Regions from separate parts of the Micromonospora sp. WMMD1082 genome, predicted to be linked through region 2. Evidence: riboswitches for the same ligand, from Rfam matches in the RefSeq annotation. Region 2 holds a riboswitch; each other region holds the start of a gene.
The links. A riboswitch is a leader RNA that binds a small molecule or an ion and turns the genes downstream of it on or off. The one in region 2 is predicted to bind cobalamin.
Positions count from the first base shown of each region.

Region 1 (9,085 bases), 960 kb from region 2:
AGCTCCGGCGCGACGACAGCCAGGTGCTGCCACTGTGGCGCGACCGGCTCCTGCTGACCGCCGACGGCCACCCGGTCACCCGCACCGGAGCGGCGGGCCGCGCCCTGGCGGCGGCGGCCGGCCAGACCGCCCTGCTGGGCCTCGACGGCACCACGGCGACCTTCGCCGCCGACCTGAGCGCGGCCGAGGAGGCCGACGCGCTCCGGCTCGGTGCCGCGCACGCCAGCGCCGACCTGCGCAGCCTGGCCGCCACGCTGCCCGGCCCGCTCGCCGCCACCCTGGCGTACGCGCGCGGAATGCTCTACTGGAACCGGCACACCGGATACTGCGGCACCTGCGGCGCGGCGACCGCCAGCGCGCACGCCGGTCACCTGCGGGTGTGCCAGGGCCCGGAGTGCGGCCGGCAACTGTTTCCCCGGATCGAGCCCGCCGTCATCGTGCTGGTGGAAGGCCCCGGTCCCCGACCACGCTGCCTGCTCGCCCGCCATCACGGCGCCGGCCCGGACAACTTCTCCCTGCTGGCCGGGTTCGTCGAGATCGGGGAGAGCCTGGAGGGTGCCGTGCGCCGCGAGGTCGCCGAGGAGGCCGGGGTCGCGATCGGCACGGTGACCTACCGTGGCTCACAGGGCTGGCCCTTCCCGGCCGGCCTCATGGTCGGCTTCGTCGCCCAGGCCGTCGACGAGAGCATCACCGTGGACGGCACGGAGCTACTGGCGGCGCGGTGGTTCAGCCGCGCCGAGATCGTCGAACGCGTCGTCGACGGGCCCGGCTCGGGTCCGGTCGACTCCATCGGCGGTCGGCTGCTGCGCTCCTGGGCCGGCCTCGATGGGCACGATCGCCAGCCCCGGCCGGTCTGACCCGTCGGCCGGCCCGGCCACGGCCGCCACGCCCCCGGGTGGGCGGCACCGACGGCCAGGCCAGCGGAGCGAGGTCGGCGGGGCGCGGTCAGCAGGCGCGGTCAGCAGGCGCGATCGGCGGAGCGCGGTCAGCGGGCGCGATCGGCGGGCGCGGTCAGGGGATGTCGGCCGGCGCGTCGAGCAGGGCGTGGCGCAGGGCCAACCGGTGCTCGCGACGGATCTCGGCCTCCCGGTAGCGACGCCGGTCGCCGTCGGTCTCCGGCAGCAGCGGCGGCACCGGGCGCGGGTGGCCGGCGTCGTCCACGGCCACCATCACCAGGTGCGCGGTGGCCACGTCGGTGGGCGGTACGGCGCGGTCCCACCGGTCGGCGGTGACCCGCACCGCCACCTCCATCGAGCTGCGGCCGGCCCAGGTGATCCGGGCGTCCACGTGCACCACGTCGCCGACCCGCACGGCCCGCAGGAACGCCGTCTCGTCGATGGCCGCGGTCACCGCCGGCCCGTCCGAGTGTCGGGCGGCCACCACCCCGGCGACCGAGTCGATCAGGTTGAGGATCCGGCCGCCGTGGACCGTACCCATGAGGTTGGTGTGGTGCTGGTCCATGATCTGCGACAGGGTCAGGTGCGACGCCGACGGTGGGCGACCGTCGATCGCGATGGTCTCGGGCACTCTGGTCATCCGTCCTCGGGAAGCAGGCCACCGGCATCGAGGGCGCGCACGTCGAGGACCGCCGACGACTGGCGTACGGCGAGTCACCCGCCCGACCCACCCGCGAGGCCGACGGCAGCGCACACACCTCGTGTGCGCGGCGCGGGCAGGTCTTCGGACTCGCGGGCGTCGCCGGGCGTCGCCCGGTCCTCCTACTGGCCGTCGCTTCCCGGACCCACCCGGGTCCAGTGCCGATGACGGCGGTCGTTCCCACTCACCGCTGCGGGGCAGTCCCGGACTTCCACCGGGTTCCCTCTTGCGACGCCCGACCGGGGTGGCCGGGCGAACCAGCGCCGCAGCCACGATATCCGCCGCCGGGATGGACCCGGGCACTCACCACCGCCGGTGTGAGGTTGCTCGCCCGACGGTCCGCTCCCCGCCGGGCCGGCCGTACGGTCTGCACTGCCGGTCGTAGCGGTGGCCGTGCGGGAATCGGTGGCCGTCCGCTCGTCGTGATGGCCGGCCGGAAATGGCGCCAGGCCGTGATCGCGGGTTAGCCTGCCCTAACTTGTCGGGGGAGTGAGGCGGGGATGGCACCGAGCACGGCGCGGCTGATCGGCGGGATGTTCTGGCGCCAGCGCCGGGACACCGCCCTGTGTGCCACCTTCTGGTCCCTGCACCAGGTGTGCGAGGCACTCGTCCCGGTGGCGATCGGCCTGGTCATCGACCAGGCCGTGGGGACGGGGTCGACCTCGGCGATGGTCTGGTCCGTGCTGGGCATCTTCGCGCTGTTCACCGCCCTCACCATGGGGTGGCGGTCGGGCTTCTGGTTCCTCTCCAAGGCGATGGTGGAGGAGTCGCACGCGTTGCGGATGCGGGTGGTCCGGCGCGTCGTCGGCGGGCGGGGCATCCGGACCAGACGCCAGAGCGGTGAACTGCTCTCGATCGCGACCTCCGACACCCAGTCCGCCGCCGAGTTGCTCGAACTGGGCAGCCGGGGCGTGAGCGCGCTGCTCGGCCTGACGGTGTCGACGATCGTGCTGCTGCGCATCGACTGGTCACTCGGACTCGGGCTGGTGGTGGGCGTACCGATCCTGGTGCTCGGGCTCAACGCGCTCGGACCGCTCGTGGGGCGGCACACGTCGGCGCAGCAGCAGGCCATCGGTCGGGCCGCCGCCACGGCGTCGGATCTCCTGCGCGGGCTCCGACCGCTGCGCGGCTTCGGTGGCGTGACCGAGGCCGCCCGCCGTTACCGTACGGCCAGCCGCACGTCGCTGCGCGCCAGCGTCGGCACGGTCAAGGCCGGTGCCACGTTCGTCGGCGCCTCGACGTTCACCACCGGCCTGCTGATCACGGTGGTGGCCGCCCTGGCGGGCTGGTACGCCCTGCAGGGGCGGATCACGGTCGGGCAGCTCATCACGATCGTCGGGCTGGCCACGTTCATCACCGATCCGGTGCTCAACCTCGCCGACTGCGTCTTCCGGCTGGCAACGGCCCGGGCCAGCGCGGCCCGCGTGGCCGAGGTGCTCGCCGCACCCGAACGGGCCCCGTCCGGCGTACGGGCGGCGCAGGCGGGCACGCTGGCCCTCGACGAGGTGCACACGCCCGGCCTGGACGGCGTCGGCCTCGCCGTGCGGCCCGGCGAGATGCTCGGTGTGGTCACCGGCGAGACCGTCACCGCCGATGACGTCACCGACCTGCTCTCCGGCGCGCGGTCGCCCGAGCGGGGCGAGGTGACGCTGGCCGGCACGCCGATGCGGGAGCTGGACGTCGACTCGCTGCGCCGGGCCGTGCTCGTCGAGCCGCACGGGGTCGACCTGCTCGGCGCCACCCTGCGTGAAGTACTGCAGACCGGGGACGACCGGGACGACGCCACGTTGAGCGCCGGCATCGCGGCGGCCTCCGTCGGTGACCTGCTCGCCGACGGCGACGCCGGGCTGGACCGCGAGCTGACCGACCACGGCCTGAACCTCTCCGGCGGTCAGCGGCAGCGGATCGCCCTGGCCCGCGCGCTGCTGGCCGACCGGCCGGTCACCGTCTTCCGCGACCCGACGACAGCGGTCGACGCGGTCACCGAGCACGCCATCGCCGAGGGGATCCGCGCCCACCGGACCGGCGACGGGCGAGCGACGATCCTGGTCACCACGAGCGCACCACTGCTCGACCGGTGCGACCGCGTCGTCTTCGTCCAGGGCGGCCGGGTGTCGGCCGTCGGGCGCCACCGCGACCTGCTCGCGCACTCCTCGTACGCCGAGGTGGTGGCGCGATGAGCGAACGTAGTGAGCGAATAATCCGGCTCAGTGCGATGGTGCCTCGTCGCGGCGCCGAGCGCAGCGAGGTGGCGCGATGAGCGTGCGTAGTGAGCGAATCATTCGGCTCAGTGCGATGGTGCCTCGTCGCGGCGCCGAGCGCAGCGAGGTGGCGCGATGAGCCCGGCGTCCACGATTCTGCCGGTCGCCGCCGGACGGGTGACCGCCGCGGCCTTCTGGCATGCGCTGCGGCGCTATCCGCTGCTCGCCTGGACGTCGGTCGCGGCGGCGACGGCGGCGAGTGTCGCCGCGGTCGGCGTGCCGATCCTGCTCGGCCGGCTGGTCGACCTGGTGGTTGCCGGCGGCACCGTCCGGTCGCTGCTGCTGACCTCGGCGTGGATCCTCGGCGCCGCCCTGGTCGCCGCGGTGCTGACCGGCACGGCCAACTGGCTGGTCACCGAGTGGGGCATGCGTGCCTGCGCCGACCTGCGGGAAGAGGTGCTCGACCGCGCGCTGCGGATGGACGCGGCCCGGCTGGAGAGCGCCGGGTCCGGCGATGTCGCCTCCCGGGTCACCGAGGACGTGGAGCGGGTCACCGACTCGGTCCGGCTGGCCGCGGGCGTCTTCGCCGCGCTGGTCACGGTGGTCATCACGTTCGCCGGCTTCGCGACGCTCGACTGGCGGATCGCCGCCGCGTTCCTGGTCGTCTTCCCGGTGTACGCGGTGAGCCTGCGTCGGTTCGTGCCCCGGGCGAAGCGGCTCTACGCCGCCGAGCGGGAGGCCGCGGCGGTGCGGACCCAGAGCCTGTTGACCACCTTCACCGGCGCCCGGACGGTCCACGCGTACGGCATGGAGGAGCGGCAGGGCCAGCGGGTCGAGCAGGCATCGCGCGGCGCCGTCGTCGCGCGGCTGCGCGCCGTCCGGGGATTCCTCTGGTTCGCGAACCTGATGAACTACACGGAGGCGATCGGGCTCACCGCCGTGCTGCTCACCGGGTTCCTGCTGGTACGCGCCGGTGACAGCACCGTCGGCGACGTCACCGCCGCCGCCCTGCTCTTCCACCGGCTCTTCGGCCCGCTCGGCATGCTGCTGATCTCGTTCAACGACATGCAGTCGGCCGGCGCGGCACTCGCCCGGCTCGTCGGCATCGCCGGGCTCGACGTGCCGCCGGCGCGGGCCGCCGATCCGGCCTCCTCGGGGCGTCCAGCCGGCATCACCGCCAAGTCGGTGTGCCACCGCTACCCCGGTGGCCCGGCCGTCGTGCACGACGTCTCGATCGAGGTCGCCGAGGGCGAGTCACTCGCCATCGTGGGCGAGAGCGGGGCCGGCAAGACGACCCTCGCGGCCATCCTCGGTGGCGTCTTCCCGGCCGCCGAGGGCCACGTGTGGCTGGGTGGCCGACCGATCGGCGAGCTGCATCCGGACGAGTTGCGGCACACCGTCGGCGTGGTCACCCAGGAGGTCCACGTCTTCGCCGGAACCCTCGCCGACGACCTGCGGCTGGCCGCCCCGCACGCCTCCGACGCGGAGCTGCGCGCCGCGTTGACGCTGGTCGGCGCCCACGGGTGGGTCGACGCGCTGCCCGACGGGCTGGGCACCCGGGTCGGCGACGGCGAACATCCGATCAGCCCCGGCCAGGCGCAGCAGCTGGCGCTGGCCCGGATCGCCCTGCTCGACCCGCCGATCGTCGTGCTCGACGAGGCCAGCGCCGAGGCCGGCAGCGCGGGCGCACGGCAACTCGAACAGGCCAGCGCCGCGCTCATCCGCGGGCGCACGGCTGTCGTCGTCGCCCACCGGCTCACCCAGGCACAGTCCTGTGACCGGGTCGCGGTGATGTCGCACGGTCGGATCGTCGAACTCGGCAGCCCCGACGAACTCGTCGCCGCCGGCGGCCGGTACGCCGAACTCTGGTCGGCCTGGCATCGCTGACGCCTGGTGCGCTCGACGGCGCCGAGGTCGTCTCAGCCGACGGGCAGGGTCGACTCGCGCATCACGACGCGGCTGGGGAACTCCTCCGAGCTGGGCACGGCACCGTCGATGGCCGCGAAGAGGCGCTGGCCGGCCACCGCGCCAAGGTGTTTGAGGTTCATGTCGATGCTGGTCAGGCGGGGGCGGGAGTGCGCGGCGATCGCCTCCCAGTTGTCGAAGCCGATCACCGACATCGTCTGCGGCACGTCCCGCCCGAGGTCGCGTAGCGTCTCCAGGACGCCGCGCGCGATCTGGTCGCTGCCGCAGAAGATCGCGTCGACCTCGGGATGCTGCTCGACGACCATGCGCGCCGCGGCTCGCCCCCAGGACTCGTCCCACGACCCGAAGTACGGCCGGTCGCCGACCAGGCGCAGACCGGCCGCCGCGAGTGTCGCCGCCGCGCCCTCGGCACGGTCCCTCGCCGCCTGGAACCCGGACTCGCCGGTGATGTGGGCGATGTTGCGCCGGCCGCACGCCAGCAGGTGCTCGATGGCGAGCCGCCCACCGCCCACGTTGTCGACCGTGATCGAGATGTCGGCCGGGTTCGCCGAGGGGGCGTAGACGTACACGACCGGGACGGGGATGTTGCCGGCCAGCGGCGGGCGGGGGTCGGTGCGGGAACCCACCACGATCAGGCCGTCCACCCGCCGGGAGAGCAGCGCCTGCACGTGGTGCTTCTCCCGGATCGCGTCGCCGCGCGCGTCGCACAGGAAGACCGAGACCTGCCCCGCCCCGAACGCGTCCTCCGCGCCCATCAGGATCGGGATCGAGAAGCGACCCTCCAGGTCGCTCGTCAGCAGGCCGACGGTCCCGGTCCGGCCACTGAGCAGCCCGCGCGCGAGCGCGTTCGGTGCGAAGGACAGCAGCTCCGCGGCCTCCAGTACGCGTACCCTGGTGGTCGCCCGCACCTCGCCGCGCCCGTTGATGGCCTTGGACGCGGTCGCGACCGACACCCCGGCGAGCTTGGCGACGTCGGTGAGTGTGGGCGTGCGGTTGACGGGGACCTCGGGCTCGGTGGTCATGGCTGCTCCCTCCAGCGACCGGCACAGGGTGTGGTGCGCCGCGACAGGCCGCCTCCGGAGTGCCGTGACCGCTCCTAGCGGAAGTAAATCTATAAAAGCTTTTCGAGGGCGTTTCGGTGCGGTTGCCGACCGGTAGAACCTCCCCGAGCCGCTCGTCTAGGCCGAAGACTACACGGAGGGGTGCGACCACCCGTTGGCAGGAAGGACCCGCCCGACCCGCGTCCCGAAAACTCCGTCGAAAGGTGGCGCCGGCACGACGGGCGCGTGGTGGTGGCGGTGCCCGGCCGGACACCGCCACCACCACCGGGCTAGCCGACGCTGATCGCGTCGTACTGCGCCTCGATCTGTGCGGTCACCGGCTCGCCGTCGACGCTTCCGGTGATCCTGACGGTCGCGGCGCCCGCCGGCACCGACCCGGCCCGGGTGTTGAACGCCTGGTAGGCGGCCCGGCCCGGGGCGACACCGGTCACCGTCCGTGAGCCGTACGCCGTGATCAGCTCGATGGTGAGCGGCACCTCGTCGGCGTTGTGCGCGCTGACCGAGACGTAGGCGTTGGTGCCGGTGACCTGCGCGCGGACCTGGACCTCGACGTTCCACGCGGGCGCCGGATCGAGTTCCCGGTCCGCCCGGCCGGCGTGCGAGACCACCGACTCCCGCTCCGCCGGGGTGAAGACCGCCGCCGCGACGAACTCGTCGGCGATGCGGGTGACGGTCGAGACGAACTCGCCGTGGCCGGCGAACGGCGCCTCGTCCCAGACCAGGTCGAGGAAGGTGGGGCCGTCGCTGCCGGGTGACTCGACGCCCGCCACGGGTACGTCGTAGTGCGGCAGACCGTCGTCGCGCTTGCGGTTGGGGACTCCGGTGTCGATTGATCCGAAGACGACCGTCGGCTCGATCCGCCGGAAGTACGACGAGGCGGCCTGCGTGTCGCCGATGTAGTACGGCCGCAGGCTGAAGCCCTGCGTGGCGAAGAGCCTGTCGCCCGCCGCCGTCGTGCTCGCGTGGGTGATCGCCGAGCGGGCGTAGTCACCGTCACGCTTCAGGTGGCGGTACAGGGACAGCTCGCGGTAGTTCCCGCCGCCCGGGTTCCCCAGGATCTGCATCAGTACCGGGCCCCAGAAGATCGACTGCGTGTCGGGACGGTCCGGCGCCCGTTCGATCCGGATGCTGAACGGCATCCGGATGTCGATGGTGTCGCCCGGTTGCCAGCTCCGGCGCACGGTCAGGTAGCTGCCGGGCCTCGGGTCGACCTGCTGGGGTTCACCGTTGATCGTCACGAGGAAGCCGTTGCGGACCCAGCCGGGCACCCGCAGCTTGATGTCGAGCGGACCGCTGCCGTTGACGGTCAGCGTGGTGCGGTCGTCGCGCGGATAACTGGTCTCCTGGGTGACGGTGAAGCCCCGCTCGGCCCAGGTCAGCGTCGACGACGCGTACAGGTTGACCCACAGCGTCCCGCCGTCGGCCGACTTGAAGTAGATCGTCTCCTGGTACTTGGTGTGGTTCTCGATGCCCGTGCCGCCGCAGCAGGTGCCGGTGTTGCCGTAGCTGCGGACGGTGCCCGGGGTCAACGGCTGGAAGTAGGTGACCTGCGGGTTGCTGACGTTCGTGGTGTCGGCGCGCGAACCGGCGATCTGGTTGAGCAGGCCGCGCTCGTAGTAGTCCAGGTAGGCCGGGTCCTGCTCGTGGAGGAACAGGTTACGCGCCAGCTTGATCAGGTTGTACGTGGTGCAGGTCTCCGCGCCGCCCTGGGCGATCGAGTTGGCGATGTTGCCCCGGTTCTGGAACAACTCGGTGTTGTTGTTGGAGCCCGGGTAGTTGCCGCTCGTACCGCCGTTGGCGTACATGCGGTGCGGCACGACCATGCCGAAGAAGTTCCTGGCGGCCTGGAGGTAGTCGCGGTCGCCGCTGTGCTCGTAGACGCGCAGGTAGCCGACGAACTGCGGCACGTGCGAGTTGGCGTGCAACCGGTCCGGACGGCGCCGCCCGGGATTGGTCTGCGGGGTCGTGACGAGGATGTCGCGGTTGTCGACGCAGGCGTCGAAGAGGGACTCGCGGTTGTCGAAGAGCCGGGCGGTGTCGAGGTGCTTCGCGTCGCCGGTGAGTGCGTAGATCTCGGGAAACACCTCGTTGGCCCCGCCGGTCTCGCCGGCGATGTAGAGGTCCCACATGTAGTTGAGATTGTCCCGGGTGATCGGCCCCGGGTACGCGGGATGGTTCTTGTCCCCGACGGTCAGCGCGAGGTGCGCCCAGTCGGCCATCGTGACGACCACGTCGAGGGCCCGCTGGTTGTCGGTGTGGTAGTACGCGTCGAGCAGGCCACGCATGATCTTGTGCTGGGTG
Region 1 covers NZ_JARUBM010000002.1:6,407,687-6,416,771, forward strand. Annotated here, with positions in the region: gene nudC (NAD(+) diphosphatase) at 1-857, shown strand, start outside; gene O7615_RS29615 (acyl-CoA thioesterase) at 1,012-1,536, opposite strand; cobalamin riboswitch at 1,675-1,824, opposite strand; gene O7615_RS29620 (ABC transporter ATP-binding protein) at 2,097-3,776, shown strand; gene O7615_RS29625 (ABC transporter ATP-binding protein) at 3,933-5,684, shown strand; gene O7615_RS29630 (LacI family DNA-binding transcriptional regulator) at 5,717-6,745, opposite strand; gene O7615_RS29635 (beta-L-arabinofuranosidase domain-containing protein) at 7,054-9,085, opposite strand, start outside.
Region 1: linked by a shared signal. The riboswitch ahead of O7615_RS29615 (acyl-CoA thioesterase) and the one ahead of O7615_RS25050 (ribonucleoside-diphosphate reductase subunit alpha) in region 2 are both predicted to bind cobalamin.

Region 2 (4,194 bases):
GGACACGCCCTGTTCGAGCAGGTCCTCGGCGAACTGCACCTCGCACTCGACCGCCTCGGCGAGCATCTCGCGTACCTGGCCGGCGAGGTCGTCGTCGAACAGGTCCGGCTCCTCCCGGCGCACGGTGTCGACCACGTCGAAGGCGAAGGCCATGTGCATCGACTCGTCGCGGAACACCCAGTTGGTGCCGGAGGCGAGACCGTGCAGCACCCCCCGGGACCGCAGGAAGTAGACGTAGGCGAACGCGCCGTAGAAGAACAAGCCCTCAATGCAGGCCGCGAAGCAGATCAGGTTCAGCAGGAACGCCCGCCGGTCGTCCCGCGTCCTCAGCTCCCGCAGCTCGAAGATCGAGTCGATCCAGCGGAAGCAGAACTCGGCCTTGCGGCGGATCGACGGGATGTTCTCCACCGCGGCGAACGCCTCGTACCGCTCCTGCTCGTCGGGCACGTAGGTGTCCAGCAGGTTGAGGTAGAACTGGACGTGCACCGCCTCCTCGAACAGCTGGCGGGACAGGTAGAGCCGACCCTCGGGGCTGTTGACGTGCTGGTAGAGGTTGAGCACCAGGTTGTTGGCGACGATGGTGTCGCCGGTGGCGAAGAACGCCACCAGCCGGCTGACCAGGTGCCGCTCCGCCGGGGACAGCTTGGCCAGGTCGGCGAGGTCGGAGTGCAGGTCGACCTCCTCGACGGTCCAGGTGTTCTTGATCGCGTCCCGGAACCGGTCGAAGAAGTGCGGGTAGCGCATCGGCCGCAGGGTCAGGTCCATGCCCGGGTCGAGCAGCAGGTGCCGCGAGCCGGCGCTGCTGGTGCTGGTGCTGGGTTCGGAAACGGTGGTCATTGGCATGCCTCGCAGCTTTCGGGGTTTTCCAGGGAGCAGGCCAGCGCCTCGTCGTCGGTCACCGTGACGAGCGGTGTGACCGCCCGGGTGGCGGTCGGCGTGACGGCGACGGTGGCCTGCTGGATCCGCGTCGCCGGGCGCGAACGCAGGTAGTAGGTGGTCTTCAGCCCGGACTTCCAGGCGTACAGGTACATCGAGGAGAGCTTGCCGATGGTCGGCGCGCTCATGAACAGGTTCAGCGACTGCGACTGGTCGATGTACGGCGCGCGGGCCGCCGCCAGGTCGATCAGGGCCCGCTGCGGCAACTCCCACGCGGTACGGAACAGCTCCCGCACGTCCGTCGGCAGCTCGGCGATGGCCTGTACCGACCCTTCGGCGCGTTTGATCTGCTCGCGGATGGGTGCCGTCCAGAGCCCGCGCGCCTTCAGCTCGCGGACCAGATAGGTGTTGATCTGGAGGAACTCCCCGGACATCGTCTCCCGCTTGAACAGGTTGGACACCTGCGGTTCGATGCACTCGTAGCAGCCGGCGATCGAGGCGATCGTCGCGGTCGGCGCGATCGCCACCAGCAGCGAGTTCCGCAGGCCGTGTGCGGCGATCGTCTCGCGCAGCGCGGCCCACCGCGGCACCTGGGTGACGTCGGCGCCCCAGAGGTCGGGGTGCAACTCGCCCCGGGCCGCCCGGGTCTCGGCGTACGCCGGATGCGGGCCGAACCGCTCGGCGAGCCCGGCCGACGTCTCCAGCGCGGTCAGGAAGACCTCCTCCTGCACCCGGGTCGACAGCTCCCGGGCCTGCGCGGAGTCGAACGGCAGCCGCAGCGTGAAGAACGCGTCCTGCAGACCCATCAGCCCGAGCCCGACGGGGCGCCAGCGGGGGTTCGACGCGGCGGCCTGCTCGGCCGGGTAGTAGTTGATGTCGATCACCCGGTCGAGGAAGACCACCGCCGTGCGGACGGTCGCGCGCAGCCGCTCCCAGTCGACCCCGTCGGCGGTGACGTGCGCGCCCAGGTTGACCGACCCCAGGTTGCAGACCGCGGTCTCGGCGTCGTCGTTGACCTCCAGGATCTCGGTGCACAGATTGGACAGATGGATGGTGTTGCCCGGCCCGCCGGTCTGGTTGGACAGCCGGTTCGAGGCGTCCTTGAACGTCATCCACCCGTTGCCGGTCTGCGCGAGGGTGCGCATCATCCGCCCGTACAGCTCGCGGGCCTTGACGGTCCGGACCGCCTTCTTCTCCGCCGCCCGGTACGCCTCGTCGAACGCCTCGCCGAACAGGTCGGGCAGCTCCGGCGCCTCGGAGGGGTCGATCAGCGACCAGTCGCCGTCCGCCTCGACCCGCCGCATGAACTCGTCCGGGATCCAGTTGGCCAGGTTCAGGTTGTGCGTACGCCGGGACTCCTCGCCGGTGTTGTCCCGCAGCTCCAGGAACTCCTCGATGTCCGGATGCCACGGCTCCAGGTACACGCAGGCCGCGCCCTTGCGACGGCCGCCCTGGTTGACCGCCGCCACCCCGGCGTCGAGCGTCTTGAGAAACGGCACGATGCCGTTCGACCGGCCGTTGGTCCCCCGGATCAACGCGCCACGACCCCGCACCCGCGACCAGGAGATGCCGATGCCGCCGGAGAACTTCGACAGCTTCGCGACCTGGTGATAGCGCTCGTAGATCGAGTCCAGTTCGTCGCGCGGCGAGTCGACCAGGAAACACGACGACATCTGGGTGTGCCGGGTACCGGAGTTGAACAGCGTCGGTGAACTCGGCAGGTAGGCCAGGCTCGACATCAGCCGGTAGAAGTCGATCGCCTCGCCCGGCGACTCGGAGAGCCCGCAGGCGACCCGCAGCAGCCAGTACTGCGGGGTCTCCACCACCAGCCGGGTCTCCGGATGCCGCAGCAGGTACCGGTCCGCGACCGTACGCAGGCCGAAGTACTCGAACCGCAGGTCACCATCCGGGTCGATGGCGTCGTCCAGCTTGCGCGCGTTGCGGGCCACGAACTCCGCGGTGCCGTCGCCGATCAGCCCCAGGCCGTGCGCGTACCGGATCGACTGGCTGAAGCTCGCCACCTGCTGCCCGCGCACCTCCTTGTCCACGTACGCGGCCAGCAGTCGGGCGGCCAGCTTCGAGTACTGCGGCTCCTCGCCGATCAGCTCCGCCGCCGTCTGGATCGACAGCTTGTCCAGCTCGGCGGTGGTGGCGCCGTCGTACAGGCCGCTGATCGTCTTCGTCGCCACCCGCAGCGGATCGATCTCGTCCAGGTCGGCGACCCAGCGCTCCACCGCCTTGACGATCTTGTTGACGTCCACCGGCTCGGTGGCGCCGTTCCGCTTGCGGACCTGCATCACGTGCCGGCGTAGCTCCGGCCCCGCCTGCTCCTGGGTCACCGTCACGGTCCCCCTCCTCACGCCCGTCCCCAAGGTCGAGGGCGCGCAGGGAGGACGCCGCCGGTCACCCGACGGCAGGCTTGCCCGGCTGACCAGCTGGTGGCGTCGGCCGTCCCGCGCGGCCTTCGACCGCCGCACGCGACGCGTGCGGCGCACTGGCAGGTCTTCGGACTCGTGGGCGTCGTGCTCGCGTCTACTGGCCGTCGCTTCCCAGACCCGGCGGGCCCAGTGCTTGTGTGACGGCGGTCGTTCCCACTCACCGCTGCGGGGCAGTCCCGGACTTCCACCGGGTTCCCTGTTGCCTCGACCACCGTGGATTGACGGTCGAACCAGCTGCGGCTAACACCATATATGGGCACAGCAGAAAGTTGGCAACACCAGATGGTGTGTCGGGCGAGTCACAGCGCCGGGTCGCTCACGGCGCGCGTCGTCGCCCTGGACGCCCCGCGTGGTCCAGCCGGCCCGCCGTCGTCCGCAGCGTCCAGCGCCCGGGGTCGCCGCGGAGCACGGTCGCGGTCAGCGGCGCGATGTCGATCCGCCAGAACGATGCCGGCCCGGCGCCGATCGCGTTCACCACCAGGGCACGGATCACCATCGGATGGGTGACCGCGACGAGCGTGCGTACGGTGCCGGGCACGGCACGCAGCCAGTGGCCGGTCCGGTCGAGCAGGTCGTGCAGCGATTCGCCGCCGTGCGGGGCCGCCCGCGCCTCGGTCAGCCACGACTCGACCTCGGCCGGCCGCTCGGCCACCAGGTCGTCGAGCGTACGACCGGCCCAGCGGCCGAGATCGGCGTCGCGCAACCCGTCGTCGACGGTCGGCGCGAGCCCGAGCGCGGCGGCGGTCTGCACGCAGCGCCGCGCCGGCCCGCAGCGGACCTCGTCGGCCCGGGGCAGCAGCTGGGCCAGGGCGGTCGCGTCGGCCAGCCCATGCGCGTCGAGGGGCTCGTCCCGGGGAAAGGCGACCGCCCGGGTGGCCGC
Region 2 covers NZ_JARUBM010000002.1:5,446,664-5,450,857, reverse strand. Annotated here, with positions in the region: gene O7615_RS25055 (ribonucleotide-diphosphate reductase subunit beta) at 1-837, opposite strand, end outside; gene O7615_RS25050 (ribonucleoside-diphosphate reductase subunit alpha) at 834-3,173, opposite strand; cobalamin riboswitch at 3,355-3,564, opposite strand; gene O7615_RS25045 (histidine phosphatase family protein) at 3,631-4,194, opposite strand, start outside.

Region 3 (9,085 bases), 1.7 Mb from region 2:
TGCAGGGTTCCGTCGCGGCGGTCGGCTGTCCGTTGATCCGGCAGATGAAGGCCAACCCCCACCGTTGCGTACCGGTCACCGCGAAGCCGGCACCCTGCAGGGCAGCCAGCCCGGTCGCCGGGTCACCGGGAGCACACGCCACCTGGACACCCCCGCCGAGCGGGCCGTAGTCGACCACCACGGTGACCCCGGAGGTACCGGGGCACGCGGCAGCCTGCGCAGCCCGGGGAGACGGCTCGACAGCGATCAGCCCTACGGCGACGACGGCGGCCGCCACCAGGCCGGCGAGCCACCGGCGGACGGGATGCTGGACACGGGACATGGACACTCCTTCGGTGGGACGGATTCTTTCGGGTGGTCAGCGGCAGGGCAGGATGGGCGCGCCGGGAGTCGCGGTGGCGGCGGAAAGCCGGGCGTATCCGGTGCCGGTCAGGCCGAGGACGGCCTGGGCGGTGGCGCGGGTGGCGGTGTCCGGGTCGAAGGCGCCGCCGTCGAAGTCGACCGCGCCCCGGTCGGCCACCGGCGCGGCGCAACCGACCTGCAGACCGGCCAGGAAGACGCGGGCCCGCAACCAGGCCAGTGGCCTACCGCCGTCGCGCAGCGCCTGTGCCGCCAGCCCGGTGCTGTTGGCGTTCGCGATCCCGCCGGCGTTGGCGAACCCGCCGTCGACGTGCTGCACGGACACCAGCCAGCGCAGGCCCGCGGCGGCGTCGGCCCACCGGCCCGCGGCCCGCAACGCCTGCACCACGACGGCGGTGGCGTCCACATCGGAGACGCAGACCGGCTGCGCCGGCAGCAGCGGATAGCCGCCGTCCGGGCACCGGGTACCGGCCAGCCACCCGGCGGCGACCGCCGGTACGCCCTGGGCGGTGCGGTCCAGCGCGAGGAGCGCGAACGACTGGCTGAACGCGTTGCTGAAGTCGCCCCACGCTGACCGGTCAGTGAACCGGCCGCTGGGCGTCTGCAGCGACAGCAACCGGGCGACGAGATCCACACCGCCGACGTCGGTCGGGTCGCCACCGCGTACCGCCACGGCGAGGGCCAGCTTGGCGGTCGCACCCGCGTACGCCTCCGGGGCGCTGTCGCCGACATACCCGTCCCGGACCTCCGGTCGGCTGACCCAGGCCAGAGCCCGCGCCCCGAAGTCGTCGGCGACACCGGCAGCGGCGAACGCGAGAACCGCGTCGAGAGTCAGCCCCTGGTCCGGATACGCGACGCCGTCGAAGACGGCCTCGAAACGTTCCCCGTCGACCAACTGGCGAGCCAACCAGCCAGCAGCCGCGTCCGACCGAACCGCACCGACCTGAACGGGTGCGGCGATCGCCGGGGTGGTGAGAGTGAGAGCGGTGAGCACACCGCAGAACAGGGCGAGCAGGCGGTACCGGCTCAGGCGGACGACCATCGGAAGCGCCCTTTCCGGCCCGGCGGTCGTCAGAAACCCGGCCCACCCGGACGGGTACGACGGGCCGGCCTCCGACCCGTGGGCCACGACGGGTGAGAAGCAGGACTCGCGGGCACGGCAGGTATTCGGGCTCGCCACCAGGGATACCCCCGGCGGCCCACCGTTGCGGGCCAGCGCCGGACTTCGACCGGACTTCCCCCACACGCACACGCGGCTGTTCAGTTGTCGCGCCAGTCTCGTCCGCCTCCAGAGCCGCTGTCAATCCGCGACCGGACGCGTACAACATGCAAGGCGAACCAGACGTCCGGTCGCCTCGACCAAGGTCGTCCTGTTTTCCGAACCCGAAGCTGTGGCCCGGTCATGAACTCGACCGGCCCCGGCTGCCGTGAGCCGCGAGCGTGGCTGGATCCTCGGGTTCCTCGATTTTTGGTGGCCGCGACACTCAGGCCGAACCCGGGCGCCGAACGAACTCGCGGCCCTTCAGGCAATCTCCCGCGTGTTCCTCGGATCCGGCGCCGTCGAGCGCTGAAACCCCGGGATGCAGCCCAGCGTGCGAGCGTGGGCGCCGCCTCGGGCTCGGCGCACCGTGGGCAACGTGCACGAGATCGCCCAGCGGCAGGCAGCGCGTCCCGGACCGGGTGACGGCGGCCAACCTGAGGCGGCGCTACACCGGTGCCCACCGCGCCGGGTTCGGCCCGGCGTCCGGCCACTGGCCCACGTCAATGACGCTGTGCGACGAACTGAGGCTGAGACCAGCTCGTCCTTGGTGTGCGGCGCCGATAAGCGGATGCCACAAGGATGATCGTTGGAGTGATGTTTCATCACGATCAGTACGGTGTGGTGGTGACGGGCAACCGGGTCGTTAGCCAAGGTAAGCGCCTCGCGTGGGGTGCCGGGCTTCTCGTGCTGGGTGTGGTGCTGTACGGGCTGGCCCGGTCCTTGCATTCCAACGATGTGCTGGACGGGCTTGACAAGATCTTCGGCGTCGTCGGGGGCGCGGCCGGCTTCCTCGGGCTCGTCCTGACCGTCCGGGCGATACGGCCTGATGGTGGCCCTGCCGACACTCGTGGCGGGCGTGCGGAGCCAGCGGCGTTGGACGGGCTCGCCGCCGCGGTGGAGCAGGTGTGGCGCCCGGAGCTGCGCCGTCGCCGGCTCGCCAACCCGCACCCGTTGCCCGTCGCCTGGACCACGATCGGCCCGCTGATCGCCGATCACTGAGCCATTTTCATCCTGGGTAGCGATTGGTTTCGACGTCGTGCAGGACCAGGATGTCTTGGACGATCGCGGTGGCTCGGCGTGGGCAGCAGCGTAGCCTGACCAGGACTTTCCAGGTCTTGAGCGTGGCGATCGCGCGTTCGCCGCGGGCGCGGATCTTCGCGTGGGCCCGGTTCACGGCCTTCTGCCGGCGTGACAGCTTCGGCCGGAAGCGGCGCCGCTTGAACGGCGTGCGCACGCTGCCGTGGGCGCCCTGGTAGCCCTTGTCGGCGAAGGTCATCACGTCCGCGCTGGTCAGGGCCTCAAGGATGCCGTGATGGCGGGCGGCGGTCAGGTCGTGGGTCGAGCCGGGTAGTGCCGGTGATGCCCACACGAGCCGGCCGGAGGCGTCCGCGATGACCTGCACGTTCACACCGTGGCGTTTGTGCTTGCCGCTGTAGTAGGGCTTCTGCTCGGCGACCCGGTCGATGGGAATCAGCGTGCCGTCCAGGATCGCGTACGCCAACAGCCGGATGCGTCGCATCGCGGTGTCCAGGTCGTCGGCTGCCGCGCTGAGCAGGTTTATCACCTCTTGGACGTAGCGCCAGGCGGTGGCGACGCCGACCTCGAAGCCGGCCGCGAGTCGGGTGTATGTATCGCCGATAGCAGATGCGCCAGAGCGAGCAGCGCCTGCCGGCCCGGGTCGAGGCGCCGCCACCGGGATCGCCCGTGCCCACGGCGCGGCACCACCGGCACCGCCTCGAAGGGGATCCGCTCGTTGCCGGCGACGGTCGGTGCGCCGGACAGCCACCGGTCCAGCAGTTCTCCGGCATCCGGGAGTCCGGTGTGGAAGCGGTCCAGCCCGGTGCCAAACGCCTCCAGGTCCACCCGGGGGCCGCCCCGGCCGACATCGAGACGAACCCGACCGGCTACTGCATAGCCGGTGAGGAACCCTGCGGGTGAGCGAGGTCGGGCAGCGGCGAGGGTCGGGTGACATCATCGGGTTTCTGCGCATGGGGACGACGCCACCGTTTGGTCAACAGGCCGTGCCGGGGGGCGCACAGCCAGGCGGCGAGGAAGATGACGGTGGCGACCAGGACGATGGTGCCGCCGACGGGGGTGTCGTAGCTCCAGGACAGGTAAAGTCCGACGAGCGCCGAGGTGCCGCCGATCAGCGGGGCGAGCAGCATCATCACGCCGAGCCGGTCGGTGAGCAGGCGGGCCGCCGCGGCCGGAGTGATCAGCAGCGCGAGGACGAGGATGTTGCCGATAGTCTGCAACGAGATCACCACGGCCAGAGTGACCAGGACGTAGAGGGCGATGTCGAGCCAGAAGACCGGCAGCCCCATGGAGCGGGACATTTCCCGGTCCAGGCAGACGGAGACGAATTCCTTGTGTAGCGCAAGCACCAGCCCGAGGATGACCAGGCCGGTGCCGCCGACGACGTAGAGGTCCCGGTCGGGGATGCCGGTGATCGAGCCGAACAGGAACTGTTGCAGTGATCCGGCGTAGCCGGGGGCCTGCGAGATGATGACGATGCCGAGGGCGAAGGCGCCGACCAGGAAGACGCCGATGATCGAGTCTTCCTTGACGCGTCTGTTTTGCGCGAAGATCGCGATCAGCAGTGCGGTGGCGACGCCGGCGACGGCGCCGCCGAGGACCAGGCTGCTCTGCAGGACGAAGGCGATCGCGATGCCCGGGAAGACGGCGTGGGCCACGGCGTCGCCGATGAAGGCCATCCCTCGGAGGACGACGTAGCAGCCGACGACGCCGCAGACGATGCTGGACATGACCGCGATCGCCAGCGCCTTGGGCAGGAACGCGAGGTCGGGGTTGAGCAGGTCGGTGAGGAAGTCGGTGATTGACATCAGGTCGCCCTCACAAGTTTCAGCAATGGGGAGGTTTCGCTCACGCCGAAGGTCTTCGTCCACAGGTCGGCGTCCTGCAAGTCCGCCGGGTGCCCATCGGCGATGATCCGGCCGTTGAGCAGGACCAGACGGGTGCAGGTGTCCACCGCGGCGACGAGGTCGTGGGTGGTCATCAGCACCGCGTGCCCCTCGGCGGCCAGGCTGGTGAACAGCTGACCCAGCAGTTCCTGGGTGGGCATGTCGAGTCCGGTGAACGGTTCGTCGAGCAGCAGGATGCGCGGCGCGAGCGCGAGGGCCCGGGCGACCAGGACGCGTTGACGCTGTCCACCGGACAGCTCACCGACCGGTCGCCGGCGCAGGTTGGTGAGCTGTACGCGGTCAAGCGCGTCGCCGACGGCCCGCCAGTCGGGTACGCCGGGGCGCCGGAGCAGACCGATCCGGCCGGTCCGGCCGCTCATCACGGCCTGCTCCACAGAGATCGGGAAATCCCAGGTGAACTCGTGGCGTTGGGGAACGTAGCCGATGTCGGACCGGCCGGGACGCGTCGACCTGCCCTCCACCAGCACCTGACCGGCGCGGGTGCCGGTCAGTGCCAGGATCGCGCGCAGCAGGGTGGTCTTCCCCGCGCCGTTGGGTCCGAGCAGCCCGACCAGCTCGCCCCGATCCAGGCGCAGGCGGATGTCCCGCAGGACGGGCCGGCCACCGAGGTCCACGTCCAGACCGTCGATCTCCAGTGCTCTCACCGCTGACCCTCCGGTGACGCGATCGCGCGTTCCCGCTCGGCCCGCCGTCTGGCGCCGCGTCCGTGTAGCAGGAGAACGACCAGGCCGATGGCGAGCACGACGGCCGTTCCGGCCAGCGCCGTGATCAGGAGCGTCTGGGAACCACCGGCCCAATCATCGGCTTCGGTCGGGTCCTCGCTCGGCGGCACCTGGCTAGCGGGTGCGGGGACGTCCGCGGTGGCGGCGAAGGCCTCGTCGGCGCTGGCGGCATCCCCGACCGCGAAGCGCAGCGTACGGGTCGCCGAGACCTTTTCGCCATTGACCAGGTCGGCCGACACCTGCACCGCCACCAGGTAGACACCCGGTGCCGAGAAGACCCAGTTGGCGTGGGTGTGGGTGTTGACCTCGACCCAGAAGGGCTGGGCCGTCGATTCGGCGGACCGCCAGAGTGGCTGCGGTGGCGCGAAGTTGCCCGACTGAAGGTAGGTCGTGAGCGTCCCCGGACCGCGCACGCCGAGCAGGGTCAGGGTGGCGCCCCGGTCGATGGTCTGCATTACTCGGGGATCCTGGGTGTTCCAGCCCAGCCAGACGACATCCGGGTCCTGGACCTGCGGGACCACGTACGCCTGCTCACCGGCCTCAATGCCGAGGAAGGCGTACGCGGGGTCGTCCGGAACGGTCTGTTGCGCGGCGTCGGACACCCGCAGCAGTGTGTCGTCGGGGTCACGCCACACCGGTTGCGCCTGCGTGCCGTCGTGGATCAGCAGCGTCCACCGGTCGTCAACGTAGCGGGGGCCGATGTCGATGTGTCCGGCGGACAGCTCCACCCGGCCGGTGGCGAGGGGCTGGTCGGCCGCGATCGACTGGCTGAGGTCCGGCGCCGGTTGGGCTGCCCGCACCGGGGTTGGTGCCGTCGCCAGCACCAGCAGCGTCGCGAGCGCGCCTCGCAGGATGACTGTGGTCGCGCGGGTGCGGCGACGCGCCCGTCCTGCCGTCACTGGTTCCTCCATCACTTGTTCGTGGTCAGGCAGTCGCGCAGCGATTCGGCGTTGAACCGCATCATCTCCGCGTAGGTGGTGACGTCGCGGTCGAACGCGTCGCCGTAGATCGGGCATACCCGCAGGTCCTCCTCCCGGGCAACCTCGGTTAGCGTGGCGGACCGGGCCGCCAGGTTCGGCTCCAGGAACACGGCGGGAATCCGCAGGTTGCGGATCGTCTCGGTGAGCCGGCGGCGGTCGGCCAGGCTGGGCTCGGCGGCCGGATTGGGCGTGACGAAGCCAGAGATCTGCACCCCGTACGCCTGGCCCAGATAGCCGAACGCGTCGTGCGTGGTGACCAGGTGACGCCGCGACGGTGGGATCTGCGCGATGGTGTCCCGGACATAGGTGTCAAGCTCCTCCAGCTGCCGGGTGTAGACCGAAGCGTTCGTCCGGTAGTCGGCCGCGCCCCCGGGGTCCACTCCGATCAGGGTGTCCCGGATCAGCTGCACGTAGGCGATGGCATTGCGGACGTTCTGCCACAGATGCGGGTCGATCTCGCCGTGGACGTGCTTGCCGAGGACGGCCTGCGGCAGCTGGTAGACCTGGGTGCCGGGCCGGCCGAGGAACCGGAACCGCCGGTCGCCGGGCACCTCCAGCAGCGCCTTGTTCGGCACCTCGATGACGGTGCGCGCCGGGTCGTACACCCGTTGGGTGGCATCGCCGCCGCCCTCCGGGTCGGCGAACAGATAGAGCTGCCGCTGGTCGAGGTCCACGGTGAGGTCGGCGTGCCCGCCGTTGAGCACCTCCGGCATCCCCGGCAGCGAGTACGGGTCCACCCCGACGGCGAAGGTGAAGGTCTGCTCGCCCATGGGAAGGGGTGCTGTCTGCGGGTCGACGGCCAGCCGCGCCCGCATCTTCAGCTTGTAGATGCCCGGCTCGGTGAACGCCCAGCTCATGTGAGTGTGTGCGTCCGGCGGCAGCGTCGCGGTGTCGTCCCGGTAGCCGTTGGCGGGGTCGAACCCGTCGCCGGAGTCAACGTAGAACGACGGATTGCCAAACGATTCGGTCAGATACGCGAACATCCGACCCGGCCCGTCCGCGCCGGTCGCGCTGAGGAGCACCTCCGAGGACCGGTTCGCCCCCAGCGTCGCGCCGGTGCCGCGCACCCGCATGCCCAGCCAGATGGTGTCCAGCGACACGTCCTCGACCAGCGGGATGATCTCCGCCGCGTACTTCACCGCCCCCTCGGCCAGCGAGATGTTCGGTGCCCCCTCACGTAGGTTGGCGTCCAGCGCCTTGATGACGGCCTGCTCCTCGAGGAGCAGGTAGTTGCTGAACGCCACGTCGGCGTAGACGACGTCGCGGATGTCCCGCAGCGACGGCTCGTAGCTGTGCGGGTCGGCCCCGTCCGGCACCATTGAGGTGACGGTCACCCGGTCGCCGCCGACGTTACGCGCCAGATCCCGCAGGATCCCGGTAGTCGTGATCACCTGCAGACGATCGTCGTTCGCGCTCAAGGCCACCTCCGAGTGGCAGCCGCCGCCGGCGAGCAACGCGGCCAACAGCGGCAGCATCAACCGCCGTGACTTGATCCACGTGTCGGCAGGTGGCATGGACCGCGTTATGAGCGACGTCGCCCGAAGCACCGCCCTCACCTGTTCCCGAGGGCGACGCGACGGCGGGCCAGCAGCAACAGCACGGCTCCGACCGCTACCAGGACGACGCCGAGCAGTCCGGCCGTCAGCACCCAACCGGCGCCCGTACGCGGCAGCGGCCCACCGCCACCCTGATCTGAACCGTCGTCACCGTTGCCACCACCGTCGGAGCCGGGGCCGAAGCCGGCGTTTGGATCGGTGCTGTCGCCGACGGCGATCGTGAGCGTCTTCGTGTCAGTGACCGCCTTGCCGGCCGTGGTGGTGCCGCTCATCTGCACTGCGAGACGGTACAGACCGGGCTTGCTGAACGCCCAGTTGCCGTGTGTGTGGGTGTTGAGTGGGATGTCCAGCTTCTGCGGAAACGGCTTGGCGGAGTCGAACAGCACGTCGGCGTTGCCGAACGAGCCGGTCAGGAACAGGGCGAACTGGCCGGGCCCGTTGACCCCCTTCAGCGTCCACGTGACGCTGCCCTTGACGCCCGACACGACGGACGCGTGCTGGGTGTTCCAGCCCGGCCAGACCAGACCCGCCTGCTGGGTCTGCGGCAGCAGCCACACGGTGTCGCCCGGCTTGCCGAGGAAGTCGGCTCCGTCGGGCACCGTGATCTTCGCCTTGTCCTTGGCGTGCAGGACCACGTCGGCGGTCTCCCGCCAGACCGGAGGGCTGGTCCGGTCGTCCTTGATCCGGATTGTCCAGCTGTCCCCGGACAGGTTCGGGCCCATGTCGACGTGCCCGTCGGCGATTACCTGGCGTGCACCGGCGGCGGTTTTCACCGCCTTCGGCACGGCCGCCACCTTTGGCGCGGCAGCCGGCTTCGGCGCGGCGAATGCCTCGGCTGGCTCGGCGTGCGGTTGCGTCGCCCGCGCCTGCGGAGCGGGCAACGCCGCCTGCGCCGGCTCGATCGCCGGGACGCGGACCCGGTACGACGCCTCGGCGCGTACCGTCGCACCGGAGCGCAGAGCGGCCGAGCCGGTCAGGGTGAGCCGGTACTCTCCCGCCGCGTCGAAGGCCCAGACCACGCCGCCGGTACGCGTGCCCGCCGGCAGGTGCGTCGACCGCTGCACGCCGGCACCGCTGCCGAATAGCGGGGTCGCCGCGCCGAGGCCGGACAGGGTGTACGCGGTGAATGTCCCCGGCCCTTCGACCGAGTCCAGCGTCAAGGTCACCCGGTCGTCGTCGACGACGCCGGGGCGTATCCCCGTGGTGTCCAGGGACGGGAACCCGATGTCACCGGCGGACAGTGCCCACACGGCGTGGCCTGGCC
Region 3 covers NZ_JARUBM010000002.1:3,729,716-3,738,800, reverse strand. Annotated here, with positions in the region: gene O7615_RS17305 (hypothetical protein) at 1-322, opposite strand, end outside; gene O7615_RS17300 (peptidase) at 359-1,402, opposite strand; cobalamin riboswitch at 1,501-1,636, opposite strand; gene O7615_RS17295 (hypothetical protein) at 2,216-2,620, shown strand; partial or broken gene O7615_RS17290 (transposase family protein) at 2,628-3,322, opposite strand; gene O7615_RS17285 (anchored repeat-type ABC transporter permease subunit) at 3,526-4,464, opposite strand; gene O7615_RS17280 (anchored repeat-type ABC transporter ATP-binding subunit) at 4,464-5,207, opposite strand; gene O7615_RS17275 (choice-of-anchor M domain-containing protein) at 5,204-6,196, opposite strand; gene O7615_RS17270 (anchored repeat ABC transporter, substrate-binding protein) at 6,196-7,779, opposite strand; gene O7615_RS17265 (TIGR03773 family transporter-associated surface protein) at 7,818-9,085, opposite strand, start outside.
Region 3: linked by a shared signal. The riboswitch ahead of O7615_RS17300 (peptidase) and the one ahead of O7615_RS25050 (ribonucleoside-diphosphate reductase subunit alpha) in region 2 are both predicted to bind cobalamin.